DNA from 3 places in the uncultured Acetobacterium sp. genome. Region 3 is predicted to be linked to each of the others. Evidence: riboswitches for the same ligand, from Rfam matches in the RefSeq annotation. Region 3 holds a riboswitch; each other region holds the start of a gene.
What was found. Region 3 has a riboswitch for cobalamin ahead of QZ998_RS16190 (hypothetical protein). Riboswitches for the same ligand answer to the same signal wherever they lie in the genome.
Positions count from the first base shown of each region.

Region 1: it holds a riboswitch for cobalamin, as region 3 does, so the genes downstream of both, QZ998_RS06885 (ABC transporter substrate-binding protein) here and QZ998_RS16190 (hypothetical protein) in region 3, are expected to answer to the same signal.
Region 2: it holds a riboswitch for cobalamin, as region 3 does, so the genes downstream of both, QZ998_RS09665 (anaerobic ribonucleoside triphosphate reductase) here and QZ998_RS16190 (hypothetical protein) in region 3, are expected to answer to the same signal.

Region 1 is NZ_CAKMJU010000034.1:30,965-41,892, reverse strand. It holds gene QZ998_RS06895 (heme ABC transporter ATP-binding protein) at 1-573, opposite strand, end outside; gene QZ998_RS06890 (iron chelate uptake ABC transporter family permease subunit) at 575-1,606, opposite strand; gene QZ998_RS06885 (ABC transporter substrate-binding protein) at 1,709-2,665, opposite strand; cobalamin riboswitch at 2,770-2,967, opposite strand; gene QZ998_RS06880 (sugar phosphate isomerase/epimerase) at 2,967-3,761, opposite strand; gene QZ998_RS06875 (hypothetical protein) at 3,927-4,667, shown strand; gene QZ998_RS06870 (glycosyltransferase) at 4,815-5,783, opposite strand; gene QZ998_RS06865 (FAD-dependent oxidoreductase) at 5,776-6,915, opposite strand; gene QZ998_RS06860 (DegT/DnrJ/EryC1/StrS family aminotransferase) at 6,917-8,029, opposite strand; gene QZ998_RS06855 (glycosyltransferase) at 8,065-8,814, opposite strand; gene mtnA (S-methyl-5-thioribose-1-phosphate isomerase) at 8,873-9,904, opposite strand; gene mtnP (S-methyl-5'-thioadenosine phosphorylase) at 9,907-10,662, opposite strand; gene QZ998_RS06840 (DUF2284 domain-containing protein) at 10,834-10,928, opposite strand, start outside.
Region 2 is NZ_CAKMJU010000061.1:1,154-12,081, reverse strand. It holds gene QZ998_RS09700 (hypothetical protein) at 145-1,281, shown strand; gene QZ998_RS09695 (serine acetyltransferase) at 1,475-2,419, shown strand; gene QZ998_RS09690 (HD domain-containing phosphohydrolase) at 2,692-3,789, shown strand; gene QZ998_RS09685 (transporter substrate-binding domain-containing protein) at 3,789-6,740, shown strand; gene QZ998_RS09680 (flavodoxin domain-containing protein) at 6,751-7,242, opposite strand; gene QZ998_RS09675 (FMN-binding protein) at 7,408-7,794, opposite strand; gene QZ998_RS09670 (MarR family transcriptional regulator) at 7,809-8,273, opposite strand; cobalamin riboswitch at 8,570-8,718, shown strand; gene QZ998_RS09665 (anaerobic ribonucleoside triphosphate reductase) at 8,842-10,928, shown strand, end outside.
Region 3 is NZ_CAKMJU010000134.1:5,202-16,129, reverse strand. It holds gene QZ998_RS16205 (nitric oxide reductase activation-like protein) at 25-1,791, shown strand; gene QZ998_RS16200 (family 1 encapsulin nanocompartment shell protein) at 1,925-2,713, opposite strand; gene QZ998_RS16195 (ferritin-like domain-containing protein) at 2,742-3,086, opposite strand; cobalamin riboswitch at 3,319-3,504, shown strand; gene QZ998_RS16190 (hypothetical protein) at 3,666-4,331, shown strand; gene QZ998_RS16185 (YafY family protein) at 4,420-5,322, shown strand; gene QZ998_RS16180 (GyrI-like domain-containing protein) at 5,394-5,852, shown strand; gene QZ998_RS16175 (GyrI-like domain-containing protein) at 5,903-6,532, shown strand; gene QZ998_RS16170 (YDG domain-containing protein) at 6,663-10,928, opposite strand, start outside.

The DNA of each region.
Region 1 (10,928 bases), on a different contig from region 3:
CAGATTGCGAATTAACTCCATCACTTCAATCTGGTGGTGGATATCCAGCGCCGATGTCGGTTCATCCAACAAAATGATATCGGGTTCCTGGGCAATCGCCCGGGCAATAATCACCCGCTGTTTTTCGCCGCCGCTGAGATTATTATAAAGCCGCTTTCTAAACGGGAGGGTCTTGGTCGCCCGCATCGCCTCGGCGACAATCGTATAATCATGCTGACTTTCCTTGGTGCGATAACTCAGATAGGGGTTGCGTCCCATCAAGACGATGTCCTCAACGGTGAAATCATAGTCGATATCAAAGGACTGCGGCACCACCGCAATCATTTGAGCCCGCTGCCGCTGGCTATAGCTGGTATTGTCCTTTTCTTCCAGAGTAATCACCCCGGATTTAACTGGTAACAGTCCCGACAAACATTTTAACAGGGTTGACTTCCCGGTGCCGTTGGGACCGATCAATCCGACAAACTCACCCTGACAGATGGTCGCGTTAAACCCTTGTAAGATATCTTTTTCACCATAACCGGATACCAGATCCTTAAAATCGAGCATGATTCTTGGCATTAACCGCTTCATCTTAGACACCCCCCTGCTTTCGTTTTCTCAAGAGATAGACAAAAAAGGGTCCGCCGAAGGCGGCGGTAATAATCCCGACGGGAATTTCCTGACCAGCCACCGTTCGGGCCAGCGTATCACACAGAATTAAAAACGCTCCACCAAAGAGTAGCGAAAAAGGAATCAAAACCCGATGTTTAGGACCAGTTACCAGGCGGACAATATGGGGTATTACCAATCCCACAAACCCGATGATCCCGGTAACCGAGACCACTGCTGCGGTCAGCAGCGATGAGGTAATTAAAATTTTCTTTTTTAAACGCTCGGTATCCACCCCCAACTGAGTCGCGGTTTCCTCGCCCAACAGCATGATATCCAATTCTCGAACTGAGGTCAGCATAACGATACATCCGATAATAACATAAGGTAGCACCGTTAAAACCTGACCCCAGCCCTTACCGTTTAAACTGCCCATGATCCAGAACATAATCCGGGTCATTTCTTCCTGATTAAAAATCATCAGCAAATACATGATCGCACTAATGGTTTGCCCGATGGCAATGCCGCTAAGTAGCAGTGTCGCCACCGGAACCTTGCGACCGACTCGGGAGATATTATAAACCACTAAAATCGATGCAAATGATCCGACAAAAGCTAAAATAGCGGTGCCGTTCATCCCAAATAAACTGCTGGAAAAATTCATCACAATGCCAATCGTCGCTCCCAGAGCCGCCCCCGATGATACCCCTAAAATATAAGGATCAGCCATGGGATTTTTAAAGATTCCCTGGTAGGCGGCGCCACAGATGGCCAGCACCCCACCGGTAATAAAGGCCAGAATAATCCGCGGCAATCGCACATTCCAAATAATGGCAATGGCTCCCGCGCTAATATTTTCCATCCCCAAATCGATCCGAAAAATCTGATTCAGCAGGATTTTATTAGCATCCCAAAAAGAAATCGACGCCACTCCCAACAAAGTACAGACATAAATAATGATGATACAAATAGCAATGGATATGATAATACTATATTTCTTGACTCTGTTTTTCATGATTTCTCCAATTGATCCTTTTTTCTGTTCGCCCCCTGGGTCTCTCCTAGAGAAAACTAGGGGGCGAACAGCATTCACCCCATTAGAAAGACTTACTTACTCTTATTTAGTGAAAATTTCCGGATAAATACTTTCGGCAATCAAGGCCATTCCTTCAATAATACGTGGCCCTGGCCGCTGGATCATATCACTTTCCAAAGTGAGAAATTCGAAATAGATTACTTGATCATTGATAATCGCATTGATTTTGTCAAAGCCTGGGGTCGCCTTGATTTCCTCTGGTGTGGTGTACAGTGAAATATAAACATCGGGGTTGTCAGCAATGATTTCTTCAGTGCTGAGCTGTGGCCATTGGTCGGTTTTATCGGCAGCAATATTCACTGCATTTAGATCGGTCAGCATGGAATCAAGGGTGGAACCGGGACCTGCCGAGTAAAACTTTCCGATATCAAAAAATACTACTTTCTGGGTTTTGGCTGTTTGTGCTTTCTCACTTAAGGCTTCTCGCTCAGCTGCCATTTTTTCGACGACCGCTTTGGCCTGATCATTGGCATTGGTCACTTCCCCAGTATCAACAATATTGCTTAGAATCCCGTCAATATTGGCAGCATTAAAGGTTATCACTTTAGCGCCAGTCGCCTCCAGCTGTTGTTTGATATCATCAGAAATAAAATCAGATGCAACCACCAGATCTGGTGACAACTCAATGATTTTTTCAAGGGTCGGTGAGTTAAAGCTGCCCACATCGGTGACTGCTAAGGCAGCTTCGGGATAGTTGCAATATTTTGTCCGTCCTACCACCTTATCACCCTGATCCAGGGCAAACAGAATTTCGGTTGTTGCCGGTGATAACGAGACAATCTTTTGTGGTTCTTTATCAATGGTCACGGCGTTGCCGGCATTATCTGTTACTGTTACCGGATAACTGGTCGAACCACTTTTCGTCTCAACTCCCTTAGCATCCGTTGTTGTGCCGCTTTGTTGACATCCAGTAAAGGATACCATCAAGGCTAAAATAATTAAACTAGCCGATAGCCTTCTGAGCTTCTTCTTTTTCATTTTCTTCCTTCTTTTTCTTTATTTTTTTGCATTTTTTGCAAAAATAAATCCAGCTTCCTGTGGAGGCTGGATACTAAACAAAAGGTTTAATCCTGTTCTTCCCACCGAAGAATATCAATGATTATGAGTGTCCTGACTCTTGCCTATCCTTGGTTCTCCCTTCCCATCCATAAGACAGTGGCACAAAAACCTTATTAGCAATTACAGTAGCGGGGGCTGCAGGGGTTTTGCACCCCTTTCCTCATCAATTTTCTATTATATTAGTGGCAGTGTATCACAGAATAGGCAACTTTTCAATTGATTATTTTTGCCGTGATTCTGGATCCTTGGTTGCCAGACTCTGCTTAACCGCCACAGCGAAATCGAGCGGATCTTTCTCCTGCCAGACTGCATTAGCCAGCACCTCATAAGAAATCGTTTTGATGGTTGGCACCGTCTGAATCTCAGCCATCACCGCATCCAGCGGGATGCTGCCTTCGCCGGGAATCCAGTGGCGATCTTGCAAAAAGTCATTATCTGAAAGATGTAGCGCCTTAATCCGATGCTTATATGCCTTTAAAATCCGGCCGCAATTCTGTTCTTCCAGAAAATCGTGGGAGCTGTCATAGCACATCCCAAACCGCGGGGCATCAATCTGATCTAATAGATAAACCAACAGATGCTGGCGCGAGACATTTTCGACCGCCAAATCGACGTTGTACTTCTCGGCGGCATCGGCCAGCTCGGAGAAAAAAGCCAAACCCTTATCCAAATCCGGCGTAAATGCATCGAGATCATTGGTATGCATCACCATCGCCGGAATCTCAAAAGCCTGGCAATCTTTTAAATAATCCTTGAACATCTTAAGCTTGGGCGAAATCTCCATGCGCGAGGCCGTCCAGATATCACTGTAACCGATAAATGGAGCATGCATATTGGTAATCGCCAAACCATTCTTTCTGACCAGCTCCGGGAATGCTTCTTTCTTTAGTGCCCAGGGCTCAAGCTCATCCTCCCAGGAAATCATCGCCTCATCAAAACCGGCATCGGCAATAATTTTTATCCGCTCTTCAAAAGGCATAAAGTAACCAAACCAGGAAAACATACTAAATTTCATCGGTGTCCTACCTTCTCTTAGATCATTTAAAATATTGGCCAGAAAACACCTTCATAATCGATCAAGCAATTTTGCTCTGCTAATCGGACTATTCGCTAGTCTTCTTTTAAAAATTGCGTTATAATTAAACAAAAGTCCTATAAATTTGAACACTGGAGACAATCTATGAAAAAAAACTACAAGGCTCTGCTTATGGCATCGAGCTTTATCGCCCTGTCGGTGATCCTTTACTTTATCCACTTTTTGATATTCAAAGACACTCACCATATCTTTATTTATCTGCTTGGTGATATCGCTTTTTTACCGGTGGATGTGTTACTGGTTTCAATTATTTTTCACAAGATCATTAGTGACAAAGATAAGGCTGAACGGCTCAAGAAGGTGAACATGGTCGTCAGTGTCTTCTTTTCTGAGGCCGGGGTCGAATTGATGGGCTTTTTCTGTAAAGAAGATGCCCATTTAAAAGACCTGCAAGCCGTTTTATTAATCGATCCCCAATGGGATAGCCGGGATTACAAAAATGCCATTAGACAAATTAAGAAAATTGACTCCTCTGTAAACTTTCAGGGTCCCTGTTTGTTAAATCTCAGTAGCTTTCTCACCGCTAAACGGGAACTCTTTCTGACCCTGTTAGAAAACCCGATCCTGATTGAACACGAAACCTTTTCCGATCTGATTATGTCGCTAGCTCATGCTGAGCAGGAATTGGCCAATCGCAAGGATCTTAACCAGCTCCCTGAAAAAGACCACGCCCACCTGATGGTCGATATTGAGCGGGTTCAGAAGCTGCTGCTCTTAGAATGGCTGATCTATATGAACCATCTGCGAAAGTCCTACCCTTTTCTATACTCCTTTTCGCTGCGCACCAACCCCTTCGATCCCCACGCCGAAGTCGAGATTAAGTAAAATCGGCTAGGCAGCCTTTGTTTTTTATCCGTGATAACCTAGTACCGACAATTGTTACATCATGTTGTTTGCATCGGGGCGAACAGGCGGTAGCCTGTCCGATCCCGCAGCAAACAACAGATTAACAATTGGTCGGTACGGTAGTTCCTACTCGCTAATGGTTTCGACCGACTCGATGGTGTACTTTTGTTTGCTGAAGACCAGTTCGATCAGCATTGATAAGTATTTGATGATTACCGCCAGAATCACAAAGACGCCGAAGAAGCCAAAGACGATCACCAGCATCATCGAGGTATAGCCGGAAACAACATCTTCATAGACATAGCTGACCAGGGTATAGATACCGATGCCAAAGGTCGCCACCATCATAAAGACTGCCGCCAACAGGGTCATCTTATAGGCCACGTTGGTAAATAAAATCAGCGAATCAGCGGCCATTTCTTTTCGCTGATTTTTTGTTTCGGCATCGTAGGCCTTGGTGCAGGACAGATCATTGTCGTACTCAATGGTGTCAATTTTTAATCCACAGTTGGCGTAAACCGCCTTGCGGTAGGGGATCGTCTTGCTCATCGAATGGACCCGGTTAATCGCCCGTCTTGACAACACCCGGAAGTTTTCTGTTCGCAGCTGATGGGGACTGTGTGAATAACGGTTAAAGACTGTGTAAAAAAGCCGTGATGTCTTGCGGCCACATTTTTTCGGGGCGGCATTGACGATATCAAAACCAGTCAGGCTGTGATTATATACCGCCATCATCAATTCAGCATCATAATCCATCACCATATTGTCAAATTCAAAAACAAAATCGCCGATCGACAGATCAATGCCGGCATTCATGGCCAGCTCAACGCCCTGGTAAAAACTCATATTAACGACGTTGATGACCGTCCCGGCAATGCTTTTGCCGATCTCGCGAATAACCGCCAGACTGTTATCGTCCGAAGCGTCATTGACGCAGATAATCTGATAGTTGTCAAAATTGGCACTTAAAACCGCATTAATCTTCCCCAGAAAATCCCTGATCCGCTCTTCATCATTATAGATATAGATCACCGCTGAAACAAAGTTTTTTTCTTTATCCCCTACGTCCACTTTATTGACCTGTTTTTTAGTCATCTTTGAGCACCTCATCCAAATCATAAACGGTATTTATTTTTCCCGACAACACCGAAACAAAGGTCGGTTTTTCACTGGCCTTACGGACCACCGTCGGCCGGGAGTCATCGACTTCAGAAGCCTTTAAAATCGGCTTCATCGAAAAAAGCGAGCCCGCATAAGAAAAGCCGTAATCTTCCTTTAGATATTTCTCGGCCATATTAGACATATAGGGCCAGGCCGATGCCGGTTTAGCGAGACAATCATTGCAGTTCCCCAGTTGTTTGGGGCTGCAATAACCATCGCTTTTTTTCTGGCAGTTAAACTGGGGCAGGCTGTCAAAAGACGACCGATGAGGAGTAAAGGTCACCGACGTCAGCGAATGGTAGCCGCTTTTTCCAAAGGGCATCAGCGAAAAAAAAGGCCCGTCCATCACCGTGATCCCCACCTCAAGCAGCTTTTTTTCCGGCTGGCAGAGAATGATTTCGCAAAGCTCATACTTAATTTTAAAGGGCTCATAACCAGCCAGATCAAGGATCTGATTGGTTGACCCGTAGGTGGCGTTGAGGAGAAAGCCGGTTTCTTCGACCTTCCCATTTTCCAAGGTAATGGCATAGCTCGTTTCCCCTTTTTCAATCCGCTGAATCCGCACCCCATAGCGAATTTCAACATTTTTCCGTTTTTCCAGCTGATCGACAAAATAATGTCCCAGAATGCCGGCATCATAGGTATATTCACGGGTTAGATAGGCACCATCACAAAGCCCCTTTTTAAAATACTTATGGGGAATAAGCTCTTCGCAGGGAATCTCTGCCGCCTGACAAAACTGGGTAAACTGGTCGCGGTTGGTCCAGCTGAAGCTGTCGCTGGTGGCGTAAACCTGGTCAAATTCACTGTGAATACAAAACTGATAATCCTTCACGAAGCGGTTAAAATAATGGGCCGACTTAATCGCTGTGGCATAGGACCGCGGGTAATGATAACCCATATGGACGCGCGCCTGATTGATATAGGTAGCCCGCTGAAAAGGCGACGCTTCCCATTCCAGCACCAATACCCGCTGACCCCGGTCACCACAGCTTTTGGCGGCATAGAGTCCGTAAAGTCCGGCACCGATAATGATTTTGTCCCAACGGGTTTTGTTTACGGTCATCTTATTGCTCCGGCGCCGGTGGCACAAAGGTATTGATAGCGGTAATAACGGTGTCGATTTCGGTTTCGGTCATCCCATAAAACAAGGGCAGTGATAAAACCTGATCCGCCAGTTTTTCAGTAATCGGCAGACTACCCCGGCCAATCTTCAGATAGGCATAGGCTTCTGACAAATGTGGGGGAATTGGATAATGAATGATGCTGCCGATGCCTGCAGCTTCCAGATAATCCTTAAGCTGATCCCGATAGGGGGTGGTGATGACAAACTGATGCCAGACCGTGGTTGCCTGGTCCCGCAGTTTAGGCAAAGCGATCACCGGATTGCTGATCTTGTCAAGATAGGCGGTGCAAACCCGGTTGCGGTCAGCATTGAGCTCATCCAGATAAGCAAGCTTGACATTAAGCAGCCCCGCCTGAAGCTCATCCAAGCGGGAATTGGTGCCGACGACCTTATTGTAATAGCGCTTTTCACTACCGTAAAAGCGATACATCCGAAAGGCCCGATCCAGTTCTGGGCTGTTGGTAGTAATGGCACCGCCATCACCAAATGCGCCGAGATTTTTGGACGGATAAAAGCTGAAACAGCCGATATCGCCAAAGGAACCGGTCACCTGACCCTGATAGGTGGCGCCATGGCTTTGGGCGCAATCCTCGACCAGCCGGAGATTGTGTTTTCTGGCAATCGCCACGATCTTATCCATTTCGCAGCTGGTGCCGTAAAGGTGGACTACCAGAATGGCCTTGGTCTTTTTGGTAATCTTCGCTTCGATTTTATCGGCATCGATACCATGAAAAGCGTCCGGTTCGACAAAAACCGGGGTGGCATCATTGATGGTGATCCCCATCACGCTGGCAATGTAGGTGTTGGCCTGAACGATCACCTCGTCGCCGGCGCCAATCCCCAAAACACGAAAAGAAAGCCACAGGGCATCTAAACAGTTGCCCAGGCCGACGCAGTAATTGGTGCCGATATAGCTGGCAAAATCTTTTTCAAAGCGGTCTACTTCATTCCCGAGAATATAGCTGCCGCTTCTTAGAATTTCTAATGCTTTATCTTCGTATTCTTGCTGGTGCTCTTCAAAATGCCGTAGTAAATTATTTGCTGGTACCTTCATCTTGTCTCCTTGCTGTCAGGATTTGTCTGGTGATCTTAATTCAAATTTTTCAATTTATTTTTTTGACGATCTTCTTTAATAAATTCTGACTTTAAAAATTTGATCTGCTTGAGATAGGATACCACAGTTTTAACAACCTTTACCTTAGTATCATAATCATCTTCCCAGATCACCGGAATATCGTGGACTGCGATGCCCTGACGCTCGGCGCGCAGCAGCAGCTCAACGCAATAAAACCAGCCATTGTCCTGGCTGGCAGCAGCAATCAAGTCGTCAAAGGTCTCTTTTCGATAAAAATCAAAGCCGCAGAGAGCATCGGTGAACTGATTTTTAAAGACCACATGCAAGAGCCGATTGAGTCCCCGGGAGGTAAATTCTCTAGCCGGCTTGCGCCCCATCACCGTCGAATTTTTCATCAGCCGCGAGCCCTTGATAATTCTTACATCGGGCAGGTTTTCAAAAATATCCTTGACCTGTCTGAGATGCTCAATATTGGTGGAAAGGTCAATATCCATATAGCCAATCACTTCACAGCGATTGTCCGCCGCGCCAGTTCGCAGGGCGACCCCGACGCCCCGCTCAGGGGTTTTTAGATAATGAACCTCGGGATGCTTTTCGCACAGCCGTCGGCTGATCGCCGCGGTGGCGTCGGTCGACCCATTATCAATGATCGTCAATTGATAATCAAAGAGCTTGTTTTTTTTGAGGAAAAGCAGGGTTTTTAAAATCCCTTTTTCCAGTCGCCGCTCTTCATTGAGAACGGGAAATAGTATATTTACTTTCATGCTTTATCCTTTAGCTTTATTTTTGCTTTATTTTTGCTATTCTTTTGCTATTATCTTGCTATTCTTTTAGCTTGGGAATATTAATATCATAGGGGGGATAAACCACCCCTTTTTCAGTGATGATGGCGGTGACATTCTGGTGGGGGGTGACGTCAAAGGCCGGGTTTTCCATGGCGACCCCGTCCGGCGCCACCTGAATGCCACCGATGTGGCTGATCTCACGGCAGTCCCGTTGTTCAATGACAATCTCATCCCCGGATTGCATGGCAAAATCAATGGTCGAGGTCGGTGCCGCCACATACATCGGAATGCCATGGGCTTTGGCCAGTACCGACACCGAATAGGTACCGATTTTATTGGCCACATCACCATTAGCAGCAATCCGATCGGCGCCCACAATAACGCCGTCAATCTTGCCCAGTTTCATCATCCAGCCAGCCATGTTATCAGTAATTAACGTTACCGGAATGCCGTCGGCATGAAGTTCGTAAGCGGTCAGTCGGGCACCCTGTAAAAAAGGCCGGGTTTCGTCGGCATAGACAGAAATATTTTTGCCGGCTTCATGAGCCGCCCGAATTACCCCCAGGGCGGTGCCGTAATCGGCGGTTGCCAAGGCTCCGGCGTTACAGTGGGTCAAAAGGGTATCGTTTTGATGGATCAGCTCGGCGCCATGCTTGCCCATGTCCCGACACATCTGAATGTCTTCGGCACAGATGGCCTGGGCTTCATCCTTTAATATTTCAACCAATTGCGCCGGTTCTTTATCGGCATTGGCCGCCATCACATCTTCCATCCGCTTGATCGCCCAGAATAAATTCACGGCGGTGGGACGGGTCGACGCCAGTAATTCGCAAACTTCCTTCATTTTATCATAAAAAACGTCTTTTGGCTCATTTTCATATTCCAACGCACCAAAATAAACACCGTAGCCAGCGGTTACCCCGATGGCCGGTGCTCCTCGAACAATCATATCGACAATCGCTTTGGCAATTTCCCGATAATCACTATAAGCATGAATAATAAACTGGGTGGGCAGCTTGGTCTGATCAATCAGCTTAAGCTCCCCATCTTCAAAATAAAGAGGTTTCAAGCCTACACCTCTAATTTATCGATCAGCTTAAAGATCAGCGCTTTTACTTTTTCAGTATTTTCATTTAAAACCCGGATGACATCCTCATTGGTTACCGGTTTAATATCCGGATGATCTTCGAGACCGGCATCATAATCGGTGATCAGGGCGATGTTGACCACCGGGATTTCCTGTTCCAGACAGAGATAGCCTTCCGGATACTGGGTCATGTTGACGACATCGGCACCCATCATCGCAAACATCCGGCTTTCGGCCACGGTTGAGAAACGGGGGCCGTTGATAACCACCACAGTCCCGCCAAAGTGGGCGGTAATCCCACATTCTTTGGCTGCTTCCATGGCCATTACTCTTAGCTTCTGGTCATAGGGATGGGCAGAACTGATGTGATTGACCTTTGGTTTTTCAAAGAAAGTATCCTTACGGCCAGAGGTCATATTGATAAACTGATCGGTTACCACAAAATCGCCGGGTTTCATCTCAAACTTAAGGCTGCCGACACAGCAGGGCGAGATAATCGCTTTTACACCCAGGCTTTTCAAGGCAAAAATATTGGCCCGGTAATTAATTTCTGAAGGGTTGAGGGTATGTTCTTTTCCGTGGCGCGGCAAAAATGCCACCGTTTTTTCGCCCACCTTGACCAGGCTGATATCATCGGATGGCTTGCCGTAAGGGGTATCCACTTCAATTCTCTTCACGTCGGTACTTAATTCATAGAGACCTGAACCGCCAATAACGCCAATATCTGCTGAATAATACATGATTTTTCTCCTTCTAATTGTTTTATTAAGTATCTCTACATGACCCGCGTCAGCTTTATTATCTGTTGATCGATACGATAACTGCCTTAGCGCAAATTAGATTGTGTCCGAAACGGCAAAATCCCATCCCAAACACAATCTAGATCGTCAGTATTGTTTAATTAATGAACTTTATTCGGGAATCTTGATGGTCGACAGGGTGGACTTTTTAACGATTGGTTCATCCTCATCCAGCGACGCTTTATAACCTAACCATTGATATTTGG
Region 2 (10,928 bases), on a different contig from region 3:
AGGCAATCTTAGCATTGTTTGAAGAATTTGTCAAAGGCGGGTTAGGGTATTATTTTGCAAATTGGAGCGGTAGAAAACCGTTATGATGTGATTATCCAAATAAAACGGGTAAATACTCCATATAACAGAGAGGAGGATTTATAGATGAACTATCAAATCATTAAAGAATTTCCCCATCCGATGATGGAAAAAGGAAAGAGGCCGGTTATCTCCATCTATGTTGAAACCAACATCAAGAAACCGGATCGTCTGGAAAATCCCATCCGTTTTAAGAATCTCGTCAAAGAAGTACAGGCTTCTTTAAAGGACAAGGAATTCAAAAGATTCAAAGATCTGTTCCTGCTTTTTAAAGAAATGGAGGAGGATGCTTTGTTCTGGGAAGGTGCCACTGAAAGTCTGGCGATTCTGGGGGACGAAGAAGAGTGCATTGTCTATAAGCTGCCGGTGAGTGTAAAGAGCCTGGCGATTGTATCGGATAGCTATTATATAAAACCAATATTAAGGAGCTTTCAGTCCTACGGCCATTATCACGTATTGGGACTCAATCGCGATAATTTTATCCTTTATGAAGCGAGTTGCGATGGCATCCATAAAATACCGGTTGATCAACAAGATTCCACCATGGAAGGGGTTCTCGGAACCGAAAAAACCGCGCCTCATCTTTCGGTCGCCAGTATTGGCGGGGATCAGACCATGTATCATGGCCATGGGGGTGCTAAAGACGAGCGGAAGGTTGACCAGGAAAAGTTTTTCCGTCATGTCGATGCCTTTATTTTAGAACAGTATTCTCATCCATACAAGATACCGCTGATCCTGATGGGCTTAGATGAACATCAGGGTGAATTCAGAAAGCTATCAAAAAACAATTACCTGATTGATGAAGGCATAAAAATTGATGGCGAGTCTCTCGATAAAAAAAGTTTTTATGAAAAAATACAGGGCGTGATGAAGGAGCTATTTAAAAAGGAACTAAAAGTGCGGATAGACTTTTTTGCTGAAGCTCATGCCAAAGACCTGGGTTCCGATGATCTGGTTCAAATCGGCAGAGCCATTGCCGAGGGCAGAGTCGCCACCTTGTATCTGGAAGAAAACACGGTGCATCCGGGACTTTTTGATCCCAATCAAGGAACCATCATCCAGGGCGAAATTGAGAACCCCAGAGTCGGGGATGTTTATGATGACATGGCCGAGGTGGTTCTGAGCCGCGGTGGAGAGGTGCTGATTTTAGAAAAAGATGAGATGCCAACCCAAAGCGATCTTGCGGCCTTGTACCGCTACTGAGTGACCAGTTGGTTTAAAGAATAAAACGAAGGATTAACCCCTAGCATTTAAAGGGGTTAATCCTTGTTATTTTTAAGGATTCATATCGATTTTGTAGTATAATAAAATAAAATCTTGTTAGACGTTGAATTTCGAGGATTCAGAGGATTCAGCAGGGTAAAGACAAAAATACGTAAAAATGGAAGGGAATATCATGAGCAACGAATATAAAATAAAAATAGGTGCATTGGTCGACAACATTTCAGAGAGTTATAAAAAGGAGTGTTATATTGCACCCCATGATTTGGGTTTTTTACCCAATCGAAGCGTTATTATTGATACAACCAAAGCATTGCGACAGCTTATTTTCCCCAGTTATTTTGGCAGAACGAATTTTCGCAGAGAAATTCAGGATTACCATATTGGGGATCTGTTAGTCTGTATCATCGAAAGTCTGACCACGCAGTTTACCCTGGCGCTAAAACATCAGGCCAGCAAATCCGAAGATTTGAGTGAAGAACATTATCGCCTGGAAGCGGAGCGAATCTGCTACGAATTTATGAGCAAAATTCCCCAGATCCGCGAGTTTCTGGCAACCGATGTGATTGCCGCCTTTGACGGAGACCCCGCTGCCAAAAGCAAAGATGAGATTATCTTTTGCTATCCGGGGGTTTTTGCGATCAGCATTCACCGCCTGGCGCATGAACTTTACAAACTCTCGGTGCCGTTGATCCCGCGAATCATGAGTGAATATGCCCATAACATTACTGGCATCGACATTCATCCCGGTGCGACCATTGGTAAGTATTTTTTCATCGATCATGGTACTGGCGTCGTAATTGGTGAAACCGCTATTATTGGCGAGCATGTAAAAATCTATCAGGGCGTTACTTTGGGGGCTCTGTCTACCCGGGGTGGCCAGAAACTCAGAGGGGTACGACGACATCCGAGTTTACAAGACGAGGTAACCGTTTACTCAGGAGCCTCTATCTTAGGGGGCGAGACGGTTGTTGGAAAAGGGGTTGTCATTGGCAGTAATGTGTTTATTACAAAATCGGTACCAGAAGGAACAAAAGTTAGCATCAAAACACCAGAGCTTCATTTTTCGGGTCATGAAATAAAAGAGATGACCATCGAAGCCTTTGATTGGGTTATCTGATTACAGTTGTTACAGTGAGCAAAGGGATGCCTTTTTAAGGGGGTTTTTATCCCCCGGTACCTTAACCGTGTTTAAATAAGCGTTTAAAAGTTTCAAAATCCAAGTTGGATTTTGAAACTTTTTTTGAATAGTCGTTTAAGGGTCAGGCAAAGGGGTAATCAAAACATATTAGTTTGAACTGAATTTAGAAAAAATGCAAAAAAACAAGTCTCGCTGTGAAAGTGCATTACAAATTGGTTTGCGAGGAATCATTTAAAAGCTTGGGGGGAACAATGAGCACAAAGATATTGATTGTGGATGATTCAACCACGGATCGGTTGATTATCAGCACGATGTTAGCGGATTATCATACGCTAACAGCCTGTGATGGACTAGAAGCCATGGCATTGCTTGAAAAAAACCCAGATATCGATCTGGTGATTCTTGATTTAAACATGCCCAGAATGAATGGCTTTGAGGTACTAGAAGCCATGCAGAAGGACCCCGAACTTAGAAAGATCCGCACCATTATACTAACTAATTATGACGAAATTGATAATGAGGTCAAAGGGCTGGAATTAGGAGCGGTTGATTATATTAGAAAACCACTCAACATTCAATCGCTCTTGATTCGGATTAATATTCATATCAAATTAAAACGGATTCAAAAAATGATCGAGCAAGATAATCAGCGCCTCGATGCGATGGTTTTAAAGAAGACCAGAGAAGTCGCAGCCACTCGGGATATTACTATCCAGGCGCTGGTTGGACTACTAGAAGTCCGCAATGTTGAATCTTCCAGACATACCATAAGAACCCGATTGATTATGAAAATTCTTTGTGACCATTTAAGAACGAAAGATAAATACAAAGAGATCCTCAGCGAAGCCTATGTTAAGGAACTCGTTACCACCACGCCGCTGCATGATATCGGCAAGGTGGGTATTCCCGACAATATTTTATTAAAACCGGGTAGACTGACCGAGGACGAATTTACGATCATGAAAAAACATGTGATTTATGGGGTTAATGCCCTGCAAAACGAAATATACAGCGAAGAGGATGTGCCCAACTTTATCAAAACAGCGATGGAAATTGTTGGTGGGCATCACGAAAAATATAATGGAACCGGTTATCCAAACGGGTTATCGGGGGAAGCTATTCCGCTGCCAGGGCGTCTGATGGCCATTATTGATGTCTACGATGCCCTGACCAGTAAACGCATCTATAAACCGGCCTACGATTTTGACTACAGCATTGATCTGATTATGAGCGAAAGTGGCAAGCATTTTGATCCGGATATCGTGGCGGGATTTTTGGAAATCAAAGAACAGGTAGCCGAGATTTCCCGTAAATTTATGCAGGAGACCCATGAAGCGGAGGCATTGTGATGAAAAGACTGGGCAGTTTAATCATTTTATTTATCGTGATTATTAGTGTCCCTTCTTTTTGTTATGCCCGCGATGATCGCATTGACTGGACAGCAGAAGAACTGGCCTTTATGGAGGCGCATCCGGTGATCCGCCTGGGGGTTGATCCGAAGTTTGTGCCCTTTGAATTTTTTGATGACAATGGCACTTACCAGGGTATTACCTCCGACTATCTGGAAATTATCAGCGAAAAAACGGGATTAGAGATGGAAGTGATAAAAGGCTTGACCTGGAACGAAGCTTATCAAAAAGCGCTTCATGGCGAGGTCGACATGCTGCCGGCAATATCTAAAACCCCGGCGCGAGAACAGTTTTTTTTATTTTCAGAACCTTACTATTATTTTAAACGGGTTATTGTTGTTCGGGATTCCACCCCGAATATCAGCAGTATTGAAGATCTATACCGGCAGACGGTGGCGGTTCAAAAGAACAGTTCCCATCACAGTTATCTGGCCGAATACCCGCAGATTAACTTGAGCCTGTATGACTCCGTCGAAGCGGCCTTAACTGCTGTTGCCAATGGCACAGAGGTAGCTTTTATTGGGAATCTGGCGACTACCAACTATCTGATCCGTTCAACCGGACTAACCAATTTGAAATATGTCGCCTTTGAAGCCGAGCAACAGCAGGGTTTATATTTTGCAGTCCGCAATGACTGGTCGGTGCTGCGAGACATCATCAACAAAACCCTGGCAACCATTACCCCGGACGAACGGATTGCCATCAACAACAAGTGGGTTGGGATAGAGATAGAACCCGATTACGGCCCCATTTATCAGGTGGTCATGCTGGTCAGTGGGGTGGTTATGCTAGTCTGGTTGGTATCAATTTACTGGATTTTGCGACTGCGACGAGAAATCGAAAAGCGAAAAAAAATCCAAAGTGATTTAGAGCAGGCCAAGCAGGAAGCCGAGGCCGCCAATACGATCAAATCCAGTTTCTTGGCACGGATGTCCCATGAAATCAGAACCCCCCTAAATGCCATTACCGGGATGGCTTATCTGGTTAAGAAAACTCAGGTGACGCTGACCCAGAAGATGTACCTGGATCGCATTAGCCAATCGGCCAATACGATGCTCAGTATTATAAATGACATTCTTGATTTTTCAAAAATTGAAGCCGGAAAGATCGAACTCGAGCGCGCTCCGTTTAATCTGGATCTGGTGATTCAGGATGTGATTAATATTGTTTCTTATAAAATTGAAGAACAGCGGCTAGGCTTTAAATTAAGCAAGGATCCGAAAATACCAAACTGTTATTTTGGTGATGCCAAGCGGATTGAACAGATTTTGCTGAATCTGATTAACAATGCCACCAAATTTACAAATGCTGGGGAAGTCGCGGTTGATGTTCGGCTGGTGGCCAGGGAATCGAGTTTTTATCATTTGGCCTTTACGGTTAGAGACACTGGGATTGGCATGTCTGAGGAGCAGATAAAAAATCTTTTTGAACCCTTTTCCCAGGGTGACGCCAGTATTAATCGCCGTTTTGGCGGTACCGGGTTGGGGCTTTCGATCGTCAAAAGCTTGGTAGAAGTGATGAATGGCGAAATTGAGGTTTACAGCACCGCGGGCGAAGGCTCAACCTTTATCGTCAAATTATCGCTTGAGGAAGATCAGCAAAAGGAACAGGAATATCAGCAGCAGGTTTCTTCGCTGTATTTTAACGACATCAAGACACTAGTACTGGAAAAGACCGGTTCAAACATGAATATTATAGACAGCTATTTAGGTGCCTTTGGAATGCATTGCGAACTAACCACTTCTGCGGCCAGTGCCATCAACATGTTAGAATTGGAAAATGGAAAGTTTTCAGAGCCCTTTGATCTGCTGATTATGGATTATGATACCCCTGCCGGTGGCGGGTTTAAGTTTGTGGAAATGATTCAGGACAACAAGAAAATTTTAAAAAAGCCCAAGGTCATTATGCTGTTGCCGATGATGCGGGAAGACTTGTTTGACAAACTCGATAGCCAGGGGGTTGACATCGGTATTGGAAAACCGATTATTCCATCGGTTTTATATAACGGCATTCTGGAGATTTTCAGAACCAAAGCCATCGTTGCCAATCAGGAGTTTAAACAGGAAGCGATCGATGCGGATATTTTTGAAAAGAATTATGGCATCCTGGTAGTAGAAGACAACAAAACCAATCAGCTCATTGCAAAATCGTTACTGGAGCCAGCAGGATTCCGGGTTTGGCTGGGTAATGACGGACAAGAGGGGGTTGACCTGTTTAGGCTACATTGCACCGAGATAGATTTAATTCTAATGGATTTGCACATGCCAGTACTTAACGGTTATGAAGCCGCCGAGCAAATCAGGAAACTTTCGCGTGATGTCCCAATTGTCGCGATGACGGCTGATGTGATTGAGGGGGTTAAGGAAAAATGTGAATCTTATGGTATTTATCACTATATTAGTAAACCCTTCAATCCCGAACAATTTGTCGAAAACATTAGTAAAATTGTGAGTGCAGAAACAAAGAACAAGGCAAAGAACAATACAAAGAGCGAGACAAGCAGCGAAAAAGAAGCAGACAGCCAGAGGCGTGATCAAAACAGCAGAGAAGTAGGGGATAATGTGATCGTACTTGATCGCGAAGAAGGCCTAAAGTATATGGGAAATAATCAGTCGCTTTATGAAAGTGTCTTAAAAGCTTATCTCGGTGAAAATCAGGAAGTGATTGAAAATTTGGAACTAGCTATCAAAGCCAGACACTATCAGGAGGCCGCCCAAGTGATACATAAGGTTAAAAGCAGTTCTGGAAGCATTGGCGCCAAACAAGTGTTCGAAATTGCTAAAGACTTCCAGAAAGCGCTCGAAAACGGGGTTGAAGAAGAAATTGTCAATTACCAGCCTAAATTTATAGCGGCGATGAGGCAACTACTGGATACGATCAATAAGATTTAGGAAAATGATGTTAGGAGTGATTGTTAATCGTATTGGCCATTCGGATGATGTGCTCAGGTAAGGGTCGCATTGCGGGAGTGTCATCTTTTTGGGCAGATTTTTCCACCATATTTGAGACGAACTTATGAAAAAACTTCATTTTATCCGGGCGCATCTCGCCGCCAAAATTTTCAAGACAAAGGGCTTTTTCAAGCAGCGTTTCAGGAAAAGAATTTTTGAAATAGTCTTCGATTGTTTCAGGAGAACCGCAGCTGATGAAGAAGCCCAGATTTTTGTTTTGCAGTTCGTCTAAATGTGCAAGGCAGTATTTTTTTATCTTCTTGTTAATTTGTCCGATATAAATAGAGCCGCCGACCAAGACCGTATCATAGTCATTCAAGGCAGGGATTTTATCGGAATTGATATTGACTAAGCGGGTTTCGCCGTGTAAATTCTTTTTTAATTCTGCGGCGCAGTCCGCGGTAAAGCCATAGTTGCTGGCATAAAGTATCATGGTTTTCATGGGAATTTCCTTTCTTTTTAAAGAATGGTTGAGGTGACGAAACTCAAATCAAGCCATTTAGCATACAATATATTGATTTTTGAATGACCTTCCATTCGACATATTGTCTGTAAATTTGGTCAAAATCACTTTTGACACCCTAACCAAGAATTTTAGAATTAAGACTTATTGGTTCAAGGCATTTTCGATGGCTTTGAGATAGGCCTTGCTGGTCACAGTGGCACCGCTAACGGTATCGACAGTAGTATTTTGGTTTTCGATGACACGGCTAATAATCGTGCTGGTCATTTCCGGGGATTCCATGGTAACGGTTTTGACCACATCAATGCTGGCAATCTGATGATCGGCCACGCTGACGGCAACCTCATTGGTCCAACGCCCGGATTCATAAACGCCGGCATAGGTGCCGTCTTCAATTTTTTGTAGATCGACCGGGTTGACTGCCAGGTTTTCACCGGACTCCAGGCCGCTGGTCATATAAAATAATCCACCAGCCCCCACCAGTACCAATACGCCGACAATACTGAGAATAATAGTGATCGCTTTTTTCACGTGTTTTCCTCCTGCTATTTTAATTTTTGATCCATCTTTTCAAGGTTAATGAGTAGCTTCTTAAGTGTTGACCGGGTCATTGCCAGCTCCTCAGCTGAGATGCCATTAAATAATTTATCAGTGAAGATTACTGATTTCTCGAGAATTTCTCGACCAAAAGCATCAACGGCTTGGGTTAGTTTGATCCGGGTAATGCGGGCATCCTGGGGATCTTTTTCCATTACAACGAAGCCCTTTTGTTCCAGCTTGAGCGCCACCTGCTTGACATTCTGATGGGAGCTCCCCATTGCTTTAGCCACTTCCTTGATGGTCGGGTCGTGATCAAAGTTATTAGCAACCACAACGGTGAGCAGCCATTGCTTGGTTGTTAAGTTGTGCGCTTTTAGTTCTCGCTCGAGCATCGTATCCATCTGATTGGCAACGATTTGAACACTGCCAAAGATAAATTTTTGATCAGGCATTGAATCAATTTTGTCCATACTACCTCCAGGCTTCTATTAAGGTAATGCATTACCTTAATAGATAATACGTTACCTTTCATTTTCTGTCAAGACATATCTGCAAAAATGATCTGTTTCTGAAAAAAGTTAAGGTGAGCTCGATTTAAAAGGGTTTTTTAGAAAATTTGGCAGAAGTTAGTTTTAAAGTTTATGTTATCCGCGTCAGGCATTTATAGCAGTGATATTTGAGCGAGGATGGATGACTAAAATAGTGAATGTCGTTTGCAGGATGAATCGGTTTGACACTATATCTTGTATATGATAAAATACACACAACAAAATAAGAGAGTAATGGTGCTGTGCCAACAGGCGCAGTTTAAGGGGAAGCAGGTGCAAATCCGGCACGGTCCCGCCACTGTAAGGGGGAGATTCTTTTAAAAACTAACCCGAAGTCAGTTTACCTGCCATTACTAGATACACCAGACTCTACGCGTGATAGAGGGTGTTTGAGTGAGCAAATTCATTAGGCCTCTTGACACGCTGTCGAGGGGTTTCTTAATGCCCAAAAATCACAAAACCATTAGCAGGAAAGAAGGAAACAGTTAGCATGATTACAAAAATCAAAAAAAGAGACGGACGAGAAGCACCCTTTAATATTGAAAAAATTGCCAATGCCATTTTTAAGGCGGCCAGTGAAATCGGCGGACAGAATTACCATATTGCCATGGATCTGGCTGAACAAGTGACCATCTATATTGAAGAGGAAATGAAGACTAAGGCTCCAACAGTCGAAGAAATTCAAGATGCGGTTGAAAAAATCCTGATCGAAACCGGACACGCCAGAACTGCCAAGGCCTATATTCTCTACCGGGCTGAACGGACTCGAATCCGCGAAATGGATAATCGGCTGATGCGAATCTACGAAGACCTGACCTTCAAGGATGCTAAGGATAATGATGTCAAACGAGAAAATGCCAATATTGACGGGGACACCGCCATGGGCACGATGCTAAAGTACGGATCGGAGGGTGCCAAGCAATTTTACGAAATGTTTGTCTTGAATCCAGAACATTTGGCATCTCATAAAGCCGGCGAAATCCATATCCATGATCTGGACTTTTTAACCCTGACGACGACCTGCACCCAGATCGACTTAGAAAAGCTCTTTAAAAATGGTTTTTCCACCGGTCATGGACACCTGCGCGAACCCAATGATATTCAAAGTTATTCGGCGCTGGCCTGCATTGCCATCCAGTCTAACCAAAATGATCAGCATGGTGGACAGAGCATTCCCAATTTTGACTATGCCATGGTTCCCGGCGTCAAAAAAACCTATGCCCGGCTTTATCGGGAAAATCTGGCCAAGGCCTTAACGCTTTTGACGGATACCAAAAATGCTTTAGCCAAGGTCAAAGCTATTGGTCAGGACATCGAAAAGAAACAGGATTTAAGACCGGTCTTAAACCAACCGACAAGCTATTTGGCAGCAGAAGCCCGGAGCCTGGCTCAATGGGTGTCTGATGCCAATATCATCAAGCGGATACAAGGCTTTGCGATCGAAAACGCCGAAAAAGAAATCGATCGTTGTGTATACCAATCGATGGAAGCCTTTGTCCATAATCTCAACACCATGCATAGCCGAGCCGGTGCTCAAATCCCCTTTAGTTCAATTAACTATGGTATGGATATGTCGACCGAAGGACGATTAGTGATCAAAAACCTGTTGCTGGCCACCGAGGCTGGTCTGGGTAATGGTGAAACTCCGATTTTTCCGATTCATATTTTTAAGGTCAAGGAAGGGGTCAACTACAATCCCTGGGACCCCAATTATGATTTGTTCAAACTGGCCTGCCGGGTTAGTGCCAAGCGATTGTTTCCAAATTTTTCCTTTATGGATGCCCCCTTCAATTTAAAGTATTACAAAGAAGGTCAACCTGAAACCGAAATCGCCTATATGGGCTGCCGCACCCGGGTGATCGGAAATGTCCATGATCGCAATCGAGAAATCACCTATGGCCGCGGCAACTTAAGCTTTACCACCATTAATCTGCCCCGGATTGCCTTAAATAGCCAAGGTGACAAAGCACAGTTTTTTACTGAGCTGGATAAAAGAATTGATCTGGTCATTGACCAGCTACTGGAACGATTTGAAATTCAGGCCCATAAAAAGGTCAAAAATTTTCCCTTTTTAATGGGACAGGGAGTCTGGATTGACTCCGATGATCTGACCGAAGAGATGGAAATCCGTCAAGTACTCAAACACGGAACCCTCAGCATGGGCTTTATTGGACTGGCGGAATGCCTTGTTGTGTTAACCGGAAAGCATCATGGACAAGGGCAAGAAGTCCAGCAGCTGGGGCTGGAAATTGTTGGCCACATGCGAAAACGGATGGATGAAACCAGCCAGCACTATCAGATGAATTTTACCCTGCTGGGCACGCCGGCTGAAGGCACCGCAGGACGGTTTGTCAAGCTGGATAAAGCTTTTTTTGGCGAAATCCCCGGGGTAACCGACCGCGAATATTACACCAACTCCTTTCATCTCCCGGTTTACTACCCAACCAGTGCCTATCAAAAAATTAATTCAGAAGCGCCTTATCATGAACTTACCAATGCCGGTCACATTACCTATGTCGAGATGGATGGCGACCCAATGGATAATCTTGAGGCCTTTGAAAAAGTGGTTCGGGCGAT
Region 3 (10,928 bases):
ATCCAGAGAAGGGAGGTAAACACTTTGAAGGATGCTAAATGGATGTACGAAGACTATGAATTTGATAATCGCATCGCCAATCTGATGTGGACCATTTCCGGAGATTACGACGAAAATATGGACAGCGGTGAAAAGAGCTTTATTTCAAAGAATGTTGCCCTTTACCACGCTGTCACCGCCGGGGGACGACGAAAATACATTAATTGGCCGGCAGTCAAGAAATACGTGATCAGCCGTCATCGTGCCGGTTTTAATAAGGATATACTATTAAGCCTGATTGCCATTGGCAGTGATGTGGTGGTGGAAGAAAAGATTATTGCCGAACGTCCCGGGGTTTATGATATCCGCAAAAATGCCTACGACGATATTCTTAGCAATTATTACAAAATGCACACCAGTGATTTACTAGAAAAGGTTCGTCATGCCATCATTCTGGAAAAAATTGGTAAAACCCCGATGATGGATACCGAAACCCGAAACATTGCCAAAGCGTTAATGGCGCTGCAAAAGCACGAAGATACCATTGAACTGCTGCGTGGCATTGAAGATGTGTATGTCAAATATTTCCCGATGTTTGTCGAAGGCGAAGGCAGCGATGCTTATGAATCGGGTAACAATAAGAATCATATCCGCGGCGATTTTTCTGACTTTATGTTAGAAGAAATGTTTGAAGATCCTGATGACCAGGATATTGAAGCCTCGATTGAAGAAATTGCCGAAGCCCTGCTGGGAGAATCCCAAGGTGATATGGCCAATATTAGCGATGTAAATGACAACCGGATTTTGCGGGTTCAAGAAGAAGATATCGAAAAAATTTATGAAAAAGTAGCCTATTATTATGGCAACTCTTTTCTTGATATAAGTGAAGTCAAAAAACTCCAGAATCGGGTCTGCAAAGGTACCCATGGTAACTGTCGGATTCATATGACCGATGGGGTTGTCCGCAGCGACAGTGACAATGAATTTCAGCAGAAATATGTGCAGCGGCATCAGGTCAAAAACATTGATGTGTTCCGGGCCAACTACAAGGTATTTAAACGCAACATCAATAAATTAAAAGAAAGCATGGCCAGAACCCTGGTTCAGGAAGAAATTGTCGATGCGATTCCATCCGATGCTGGTAGTCTGATCCCCAACAAACTCTGGCGAATTGGCCGCAGCAGCAATAACAAGGTGTTTGTCAAGACGATTGATAACAACAAGGGCAGCTTTGTGGTCGATATCCTGATCGATTCTAGCGGATCTCAGCGACGCAACCAGTCCCGAGTCGCGATTCAGGCCTATATTTTAGCCCATGCCTTAACCCTGGTCGGGATTCCCAACCGGGTGCTGGGCTTTTCCAGTTTTCTGGATTATACCGTGATCAAACGCTTCCGTGATTATGAATCACCGTTGTCTGCCAATGACAATATCTTTGAATATTATTGCTCTGGGAATAACCGCGATGGTTTGGCCATTAAGGCCACCTGTGAAGATTTGATCAAGCGGAGCGAAGACAACAAAATTCTGATTGTCCTGAGCGATGGCCGCCCCAATGACATCAAGGTGGGGAAAGGCCAGGTCAATGATTTAAGTGAAGCCTATCGTGGTCGGGTTGCGATTGCCGATACCGCCCGCGAGGTGCGGTTTGCCAGACAACTGGGGATTATGGTGCTGGGTGTTTTCACTGGTAAGGAGCAGGATCTGATGGCCGAAAAACTGATCTACGGCAAGGACTTTGCCTACATTAAAGACATCAACCGCTTTGCTGATCTGGTTATTAAATACTTAAAGCAGATTATTATAAGTTAAAAAAACCGCTGTCTGGTGAAAGGGATCATCAGGCAGCGGTTTTAATGGCTTTTAAAAGCAGAAAATTGAGTAATTAAAACAGCAGACCACGATCGGTCTGCTGTTTGAGGTTTGTAGTTAAGCTTATTAATGCTTATACGGTATAGGCAATAATAATATTTTCATCCAACACGCGGAAGGTAAAGCTTTCGGTGATAAACAGTTTAACGTCTTCTTGATCATAAGATTCAAAACCAATGGCAAAATCCTGTCCGATGGTTAGTTCAAAGTTTGGATTATCATAAGGGATCAGAAAAGCGCCATCAAGAACAGTGCTTAATAGTATTTTCCCGCCAATGAGAGCTTCGATCTGTTTAATCAGTGGATAACCATGCGAGCTGATGTTGAGGCGATTATAAGCCACCTCACCGACGATTAAAACAAAGGGGCCGGCTTCAAATTTTTCTTTTAATGTAACCAGACCTTTTGAGATTGCCTCCATAATTTGGGAATCGGTTTCACCAAATGGTATCTTTTCGTTGGCACTGACAGTTTCCAGACCCTTAATTTGACCAGCATCAAAGCCTTTATAAACGGCCGTTTCTTCGAACTCGGCAATTTTCTGGACGGCTTCTTCCAGGTTGGTCAAATCAATATCCTTGGCGCCACGGGTCAGGTTATCCAACTCCCAGCGGTTTAGGGTGAAGCTTATTCGCGCTTCAACAAGCGGTTTGATCTTGAAAACACCAGTTTTCACGAGATTTTCATCGTCGTCGATCAGTTCTAATCGACCTTCTGATACGCTTGTAAAGTCAAGACCTTTTGGTCCATTTACGGTGACAGCTTTTCTTGCCGTTAACCGACTTTTTAATACGGCTTCGGCTCTGCCATCAATTTCACTCCAGGCGAGTTGCGTTAAGGGTGCAATTTCTCTTTTTAACATTATTTTCCTCCTTGATTGATTCTCAATATTATTTTAGATCGCCGACATGAATACCGGATGACCTTGCAGGTTCTGGTGCCGTTTCACTTTCTTCGGCTTCCAGAATTGAACCATCGACAAACAGGTAAGTTCGCAATTCTTCGTCCCATTTATCCATGTTTCGTCTTAACCATTCAATGGCCATGCAGGCGTGTTCAATTTCTTCGTCCCGGTTATGTGCCATAATCGCTTTTAATTCAGGGTCGCTTGTTGCTGCCACGCGTTGGTTGTACCAATCAACAGCTTCTAATTCTTCTTTTAAACTATTGATGGCCCGGGTGATATTCATTGTTTTTTCGTCTAATAATTCAATTGGTTCATGATACTGTGCCATAAAATTTCCTCCTTGTAAATATCGGGTATATAATGTTTATACCCAATTGATTGCGAATTAACAGCAAATATTGTTATATCAACAAAATAGTGTTAGGTTTTCCGGTAGGTATTAAGTGTTACTAAAGAAATTGCATCAACAAAATCCAGAGATGATGAAATGTGATAACTCCATAAGGAGACATCGTTGTTAAACATAGAAATATTACTTTGATTAGTCATAATAAACCCCTTGCTAAAAAATGTGTTTTCGATTAGTATAAAGTCAAACCATGACAGAAGGAATGCGGTGGAAATCCGCAACAGTTTCTTTGCTACTGTAAGGCGATCATGGGTGCAGACGGTCATTGGGTTACCCGAGAAGGCTGTTGCAACAAGCCCCGCCAAGTCAGGATATTTCTAAATGGTTAAGATGTTTGAAGCTTCAAAGAAGGCGGCAAATTGTGAGACCATTTGAAAAAGGCCTGATTCGGGGCAGTGTTTTCCTTATCTGGACAAAATATGGCGCACATTTTGTAAACCTTTTGAAAAAAGGTTTTTTTAGTTTTTTGTAAAATAACTTGTCTAGAAAGAGGGAAACATGGATAAAATTAGGATTAAAGAGTTGCCGGTTGATGTTAATATACAGATGCTGATGAAAAAAATGAACGTAACGTGTGATTCACCGATTTATGATGAATATCAGAATGTGGTAGAGCTTTTAAAAAAGCAAATTAAACCAATGGCGATCATTAAAGCCTGTCCAGTTGAAGTATTCTCAAAATATTTAGTCATAATGGATGGGATCAAGTATAAGAGTAAAACGCTTCATTATTTATTAAAAGACCACGAACAGGTTCTTTTATATTTGCTAACAATCGGTGAAATGCCAACAAATCTCCACCATATTGAGCATTATTTCTTGCAGTCACTAAAGTTGTCAATCATGTATGGTGCTATGAAGCATTTAAAAGCAGCAATTCGGGAAGACTATCATCTTAAGCAGGTAGGAATAGCGAATCCCGGTCTGATCCAGGATTGGGCGATTCAGGATAGCAAGGCTATTTTTGACAGCTTTGGCAGCACCTCACAGAAGATCGGACTTGAGATGGGCAAAGGCTATCTTATGCGTCCAGTATACAGTTCTTCTGGGATTCTCTTCGACGATTTCCATAATTATTGCGATTGCTCAGTGTGCAGCATTGATGGTTGCATTGCCAGAGAGGAAAAGATGACGGGCGACGAAAAGATGGCAAATGTTGGGTGAATGCAAACATTTTGTGATCTTTTACGGAAGTGCAATTTGCGGTAAATTTGTGTTAAAATAGAAGAAAAAATAACAAAGGATGAGGGCAATGCAGATCAATCGATTGCTGGAAATGGTCTATATTCTGTTTGAAAAGAAAAAGGTAACCGCCAGAGAATTGGCCGACTATTTTGAAGTATCTCAGCGAACCATTTACCGGGATGTTGAAGCCTTAGGTGCCGCTGGGATTCCCGTTTATGCCGAAAAAGGAAAGGGCGGGGGGATTCGGCTGCTTGATAATTACGTGATTAAAAAATCGCTGCTTTCTGAAAAGGAACAAGTCAATCTGCTGGCGTCCCTGCAGGGGATGAATGTACTAAACGGACCGGAGGTAGATCCGGTGCTTAGAAAACTGGCAACCCTATTTAAAAAAAAGGATGCCGATTGGATTGAGGTAGACTTTTCCCATTGGGGCGGCGGTATCGATGAGCGGGAAAAATTCAATGATTTAAAAAATGCCATTCTTGGGAAAAATAAGATTGCCTTTGACTACTTCAGTGCGAGCGGCCAAAAGACCGAGCGCACCATTGAGCCGTTAAAGCTCATGTTTAAGGGGCAGTCCTGGTATGTTTATGGATTTTGTCTAAGTAAAGAGGCGCTGCGTTTTTTTAAGGTCAGTCGGATTAGGCAGCTCAGGCAGTTATCAGAGGACTTTTTTCGGACCCTGCCAGAAGGCCCTGTTTTCGAAAAACCGGAAATAGGCGGTTCTCAAATTAGGTTAATCCTAAAAATAGACGCTGCCATGGCTTATCGGATCTACGATGAATTCGACCCGGCTTCAATCACTAAACATCAAGACGGGTCATTTTTGGTAGTGAGCTACTTGCCCGAGGATGACTGGGTGCAAGGATATATTCTTTCCTATGGCGATGCCACCGAGGTGTTAGAACCCCAGTGGCTACGGGAGGCGATTAAGAAAAAATTGGAGAACAGTTTAAGAAAATATCTTTAATATGACATTAGGTGTCAGGTTAAACGGTGTATACTGGATTTATCAAAAAGATAGAAAAGAGGTATACACAAATGGATTATGAACTGGTACAACTAGAAGAAAAAAAGTTAGCAGGCCTTAAAATTCAAACGAGCAATACTGATACCCAAATGGGCGAAAAAATTGGGGCGACCTGGCAACGTTTTTACGGGGATGGAATTGAAGCCTCCCTGGCCGGCAGAAAAAATGAGAAGTGCATTGGCCTTTATACCAATTATGAAAATGGTGCGGCCGGTGACTATGACGTGGTGGTTGGCTGTGAAGTTGATGCTACGGTTTCGCAACCAGAGCTGGTTGAGACAGTAACGATTGCTGCCGGTAACTACGCAAAATTCATTATCCATGGCGATGTGCAGAAGGCCGTCGGCGACTTCTGGATGAAGCTTTGGGATATGAAGCTTGACCGCAGATTTGGCAGCGACTTTGAGGAATATCAACCCGGGGAGGACATGGCCAATGCCGAAATTCATGTCTATATTTCACTGAATTAAGGGAGAAATCAAGAGAGAAATTAAGAGAAAAATCAAAGGAGAAACAGGCGATGGACAAAGTCGATTATAAAAAGCAATTTAAGAGCTTATACCTGCCCCAAAAGCAGCCCGCAATGATAGCAGTGCCGCCGATGTCCTTTGCCATGTTAGACGGTAACGGCGATCCCAATGGGGAAGCGTTTGCGGAGGCGGTGACGGCGCTGTACAGCTTCAGCTATGCGGTAAAAATGTCCTATAAGAGTAAAATGATTCCTGACGGCTATTACGACTATACCGTTTTTCCCCTGGAAGGAGTCTGGGATCTGGTCGACACGGCCAAAACCAGCGCCGATAAAAGCAATTATGCCTATACCGTGATGATCCGACAGCCGGATTTTCTGACCGCTGAACTGGCCGCCCGGTTTATCACGGAAGTCAAAAAGAAAAAGCCCAATGCTTGGCTCGATCAGATTCGGCTGGAAGAATTGGAAGAAGGAATCTGCTGTCAGATGCTGCATCTGGGCAGCTATGATGATGAGCTGGCCAGCTTTGCCCAGATGGAAGCCTTTTGCAGTGACCATGGCTATCGGCGTAGCGACAAAACCCATCGGGAGATTTATCTGTCCGATCCCCGGCGGACCGAGACGGATAAATTAAAAACGGTGTTGCGGTTTAAGGTGAAAGCTGATCAGTATGGCTGATCGGTGATGTGGTAAAGCATCGTGGCAAGCCGTAAAAGTGTGTCAAGAGACCCCTGATTCAGGATGAATCAGGGGTCTTTGAGTTTTTGGTTAGCCGAGGCAATCCACGACCGGGTTGGCTATAGGCGTTTTAGTAAGCGTAAAGTGTCAGGCCGCTGCCGTTATAGACCAGCAGGGAGTTGGTAAAGCTGCTGGGGAGGGACAGGCTTGAGTTAGAGCCGATTTGGTTTTTTTGGTATTCAAAAAATTCTTGCATAGTCACATTGTTGTTATTGTCCTGATAAATCAGATAGTCTACTAAGTTGGCATCGGTATAAAAAGTCGGGTTGATTGGGCCTGGTATGATATTTGGTAAGCTATCGTAAGAATTCCAACGGTTGCCACTCCAGGTATAAACGGAGTGGGTCGTATTACCGGCTTGATCAGTGTCAGGGGTGGTGGCAATGGCTAAGGGATAGCCGGAACTATCGATACCAATCAGCGCTTTGCTGCCGTCCAATGTCACCAGAGTACCGTTTGTCCAGGTGCTTAAGTCGGTTGAAGAGTAGATTTTTCCATTACTATCATAGCCGTAAAAGGTCGTTGTAGTCCCCGCTTGCTTGGCATAAAAGAGTTTAAAATCAGAAACGCCAGATGGCGGGGTCAGGGTGCCGGCTGGAGTCCAGGCGGTGTTATTGTAAGGGGTGGAGATAACCGCATTGGCAGCCAGAATCTGACCTTTTTGTGAATAAGTATAATCGGTCATAAGGTAATTGCTGGCATGGTTGCCGGTTAAGCTGCCGCTTAGTTTAATGGTGTAATCACTGCCCGCGGTACTGGTTTTGTTGTTACTGCTATCGTAATAGTCAGCGCTGTAGGTTTCCAGATGTACATCTTCCTGTCCTTTGCTTTCAATGCCGTCAATATAGGCAACACCATCCATACTATTAGCCTTTGTCGAATCAGCTTTGGGAGTGCTTATGAACGTGACGCTGCTGCTGCCATCGGCTTTTTTCATGGTGACCAAAGTGACATTGGCATAACCCAGGATTCTTGGTGTAATCGCCGCCGTTTTCGAGGTATCGGGATCCGGGGCCAGGTAGTTTTTAGCGGCCTCGCCGTCAAGGGTAAAGTGGATGGTCACGGGTTTGGCACTGCCGTCACTGCTGATATTCTTATTATCGTAGCTGGCGGTGGCTTTTACGGTCACGGCATCGTTATTGATCAAGCCGCTGACGGCATCAGCAGCCAGGGGATAATCGGATAACTTGGTTGTGCTATTTGCCAGATAAACATCGGTGGTGGCGTCATACTTTCGCGTTTCGGCGATGGCCGGCAGCTTGCTAGTGTCGAAAGTCAGTTGCAGCGGGGTGATGGTAACTGTGATGGTCTGATTGGCAATCAGATAGTTACCGCTATTGTCACTGGTGGAGTAGCTGATGGTGACAGTTTGCTCGCCGGCATCTTTATCATTGGATGAAAGATTAGCCGTCACAGCTACGCTTTCACCTACAGCAAGCCCGCTGATTTGGGAAGCAGCGACCGCATATGATGATATTTCCTTACCATCTGGATCATAAACCTTACTGGTTCCGTCATAGGGGCGGGAGGTCTTGATAGTCGGTGGGGCGATGGTCAAGGTTTTTGGGGTAATACTGCCGCCGTTGGTGGTAGCGGTCAGGGTTTTTTCGCCCCCCTCAAAAACATAATTGCCGGCTGAAGCACCATCCAGGCTGATGGTATATTTGATGTAAAGATTGTCTCCAACTTGACTGCATTTAGTTTTACACTCATTGTCAGTGTAATAGTCTGCTACTATTTTGGACGAAAGTGTTTTGCCGGCTTCGTCCTGAAACACACCGTTATTATTGCTGCAACTTAATGGTATTTTAAGTTTTGTTGCGGTACTGGTGCCATCATATTCCTTTGTTTTTTCTGTCACGCTTCCGGTATTTAGCGTCAGCGGGGTAATATCAGCTTTTTTGCTGTAATCATCCGGCAGGGGTTGGTAATTCCCGGCAGCATCGCCGGAAAGGGTGTAGCGAATGGTTATCTTTTTATTGGTGCCAACATCCTTGCCGGCATCATAAGTGGCGGTCGCTTTAACAGTCACCTTGTCGGCATCACCCGCTGCAGTATTGCCGGGTATTACAGGCAGATTATAAATTTTATTCGTATTATTGGCCGCCGTAAAGACATCGGCGCTGCCGTCATAAGCTTTGGCCACCGGGGTGGGAGCTACTATCGTCAATGGTCGTGCGGTAATACTGCCGCTTAATGTTTCCATCGCTGCGATCTGGTAGCGTTTATTAGCAGGGTTGCTGTCAATTGTATAGCTAACCGTGATGCTTCTGTTGTTGCTGCCGGCATTTTGATTATCATAGACAGCGGTGACCGTGACATTAATATTGGGGTCGGCTGCTACACCGGTTGCCACACTCATCACGTTATTGCCGGTGGCAATGGTCTTACCATCGTTATCATACACGTCGGTGGTACCATCATAGGTTTTGCTTTTATTGATATTCAGGCTGGCGGCGGAGACCGTCAGGTTTTTTTTGGTAATGGTCCCGGTGCCCGGGTGTTCCGCCGGGGCGCTGTAATTGCCAGCGTCGGTTCCCGACAGCTTATAGCTGCAGGTCACCGGTTTATCAGTCCCTACTTCAATCGCATCCGTTTTACCGCTACTGTTCTGATAGGTAGCGGTCCGGGTGATCGTCAGCGTATCGGCGTTTACCTGGCCAAGGGCTTCGGTAATCACGGTGTTAAGCGTTGTGGTTCCGTCAAATTCCTTTGCGATGGCGGTTGTCGTCGCACTACTCAGAGGTTTTTGCGTAATCTCACCCTTTATGGTCGTGGCGGCTGGCGGATTGTACTTATTGGCATTGGTACCGGAGAGGCTGTAGGTGACGGTAATATCTTTGTTGTTGCCGACGTTTTTATTGTCATAAGTGGCGGTAGCACTTACGGTTACGTTATCGTCAGAGATAATTCCGGTAACCGCCGTAGCATCAAGAACCTTGCTCGCCACATCGGTAGCCGTGGTACCGTCATAGGTTTTAGTCAGGGTAACCGTTGGTGCCGTGGTCACACTCAGACTAATTTTACTCGGTGGTGTATAACCGCCACCGCTATCGCCGCCGGGTTGTGGTTGCGGTGTTGGTTTTGGAATTACTGGGGGAATAACGACTTCGGGATCGACAGTATAGTTCCCGGGTGCTTTTTCAAAGCTGACATTGTTTGAAGCAATTTCAGCTTTGCTGACGGTGCCCGTCCCGGTTACTTTGACGGGAGCCTTTACAGAAAGGTCGGTGACGGTTGTCTGGCTGCCCAGATTTACCGTGCTGTTTTTGGCTTCCGGCGCGATATTGAGCTGCTTAATGCTTGTCTGTTTGTCGGTTTTAACCACGGCATCCGGGGCATTTACAGTTACCGAATCAAAATTACCTTCTAGAATCACTTCTTGACCAGCGGCGTCTTCGCTTAAAACAAATGGAATCCCATCAAGTCCAGCGACCACAATCCGTACGACGCCGGTGGGGGTTTTCTCTACCAGGATGTTCTGATAATCGCCACCGTTAATGTGGATACTGTTTTTGCCGCCGCCGCGAACCCGCAGCTCGCCGGAGACAGTGACGTTATTCAGGGTGACATCGCCGTCACCAACCGCTTCATCAATAATCAGGTTGCCTTCAATGGTCAGGTTCTGAAGCGTGACTTCGGTAGCGGTGATGATTACGTCCTGGCTGATGGTTTCCGAGCCGCTGGTTGGGCCATAGGTGCCGGCTTTATCGTAGACTGTGGATGTGCTTAATTTTTCAAGCTGTTGGATCGCTGCTTCAATGGCTTTGACAGCTCCAGCCACCTCTGCCGCTGTGTTTTTGTCGGTAACGACGTGACTCTTTAGAACCGTCTGCAGATTGGCCCAGGAGGTTTTGGTATAATCAGACTCACTCAAGCCATCTGTTTGTTTAAGCAGGGCCGAGTAGGCACTTAAATCGGTATCCATCGAGGCATCTTTAACAATTTCCAGTTTCAAAGCTTCCAGTCGCAGGGAGCTGCCCACGGTACCAAGCTGTTCGCCGTCGACAACCCATGCGGATGAATCCGCGGGCAGATCCCCCACATCCTGAACGTGTCCCTGATAGTGGACATGATAGCCGGTGGCCTTATTACCGGTGGCATCAAGCAGGACGATTTTAATCGCTTCGATTCGCAGCCCATCGCCGCGGGTGCCGGCATAGTCACCATTTTTGGCCCAGGTGGTTGGATCGGTCTCATCATAGAGCCAGCCGATGTTCTGGACATGGACATTGTAGCGCAGCTCAATATCTGCGGGCAGCGTGTTGGTAGGCTTTAATTCAAAGCCCTCAATCCGTTTGCTTTGGCCAACGGTACCAATCCGATTAGGGCTCGT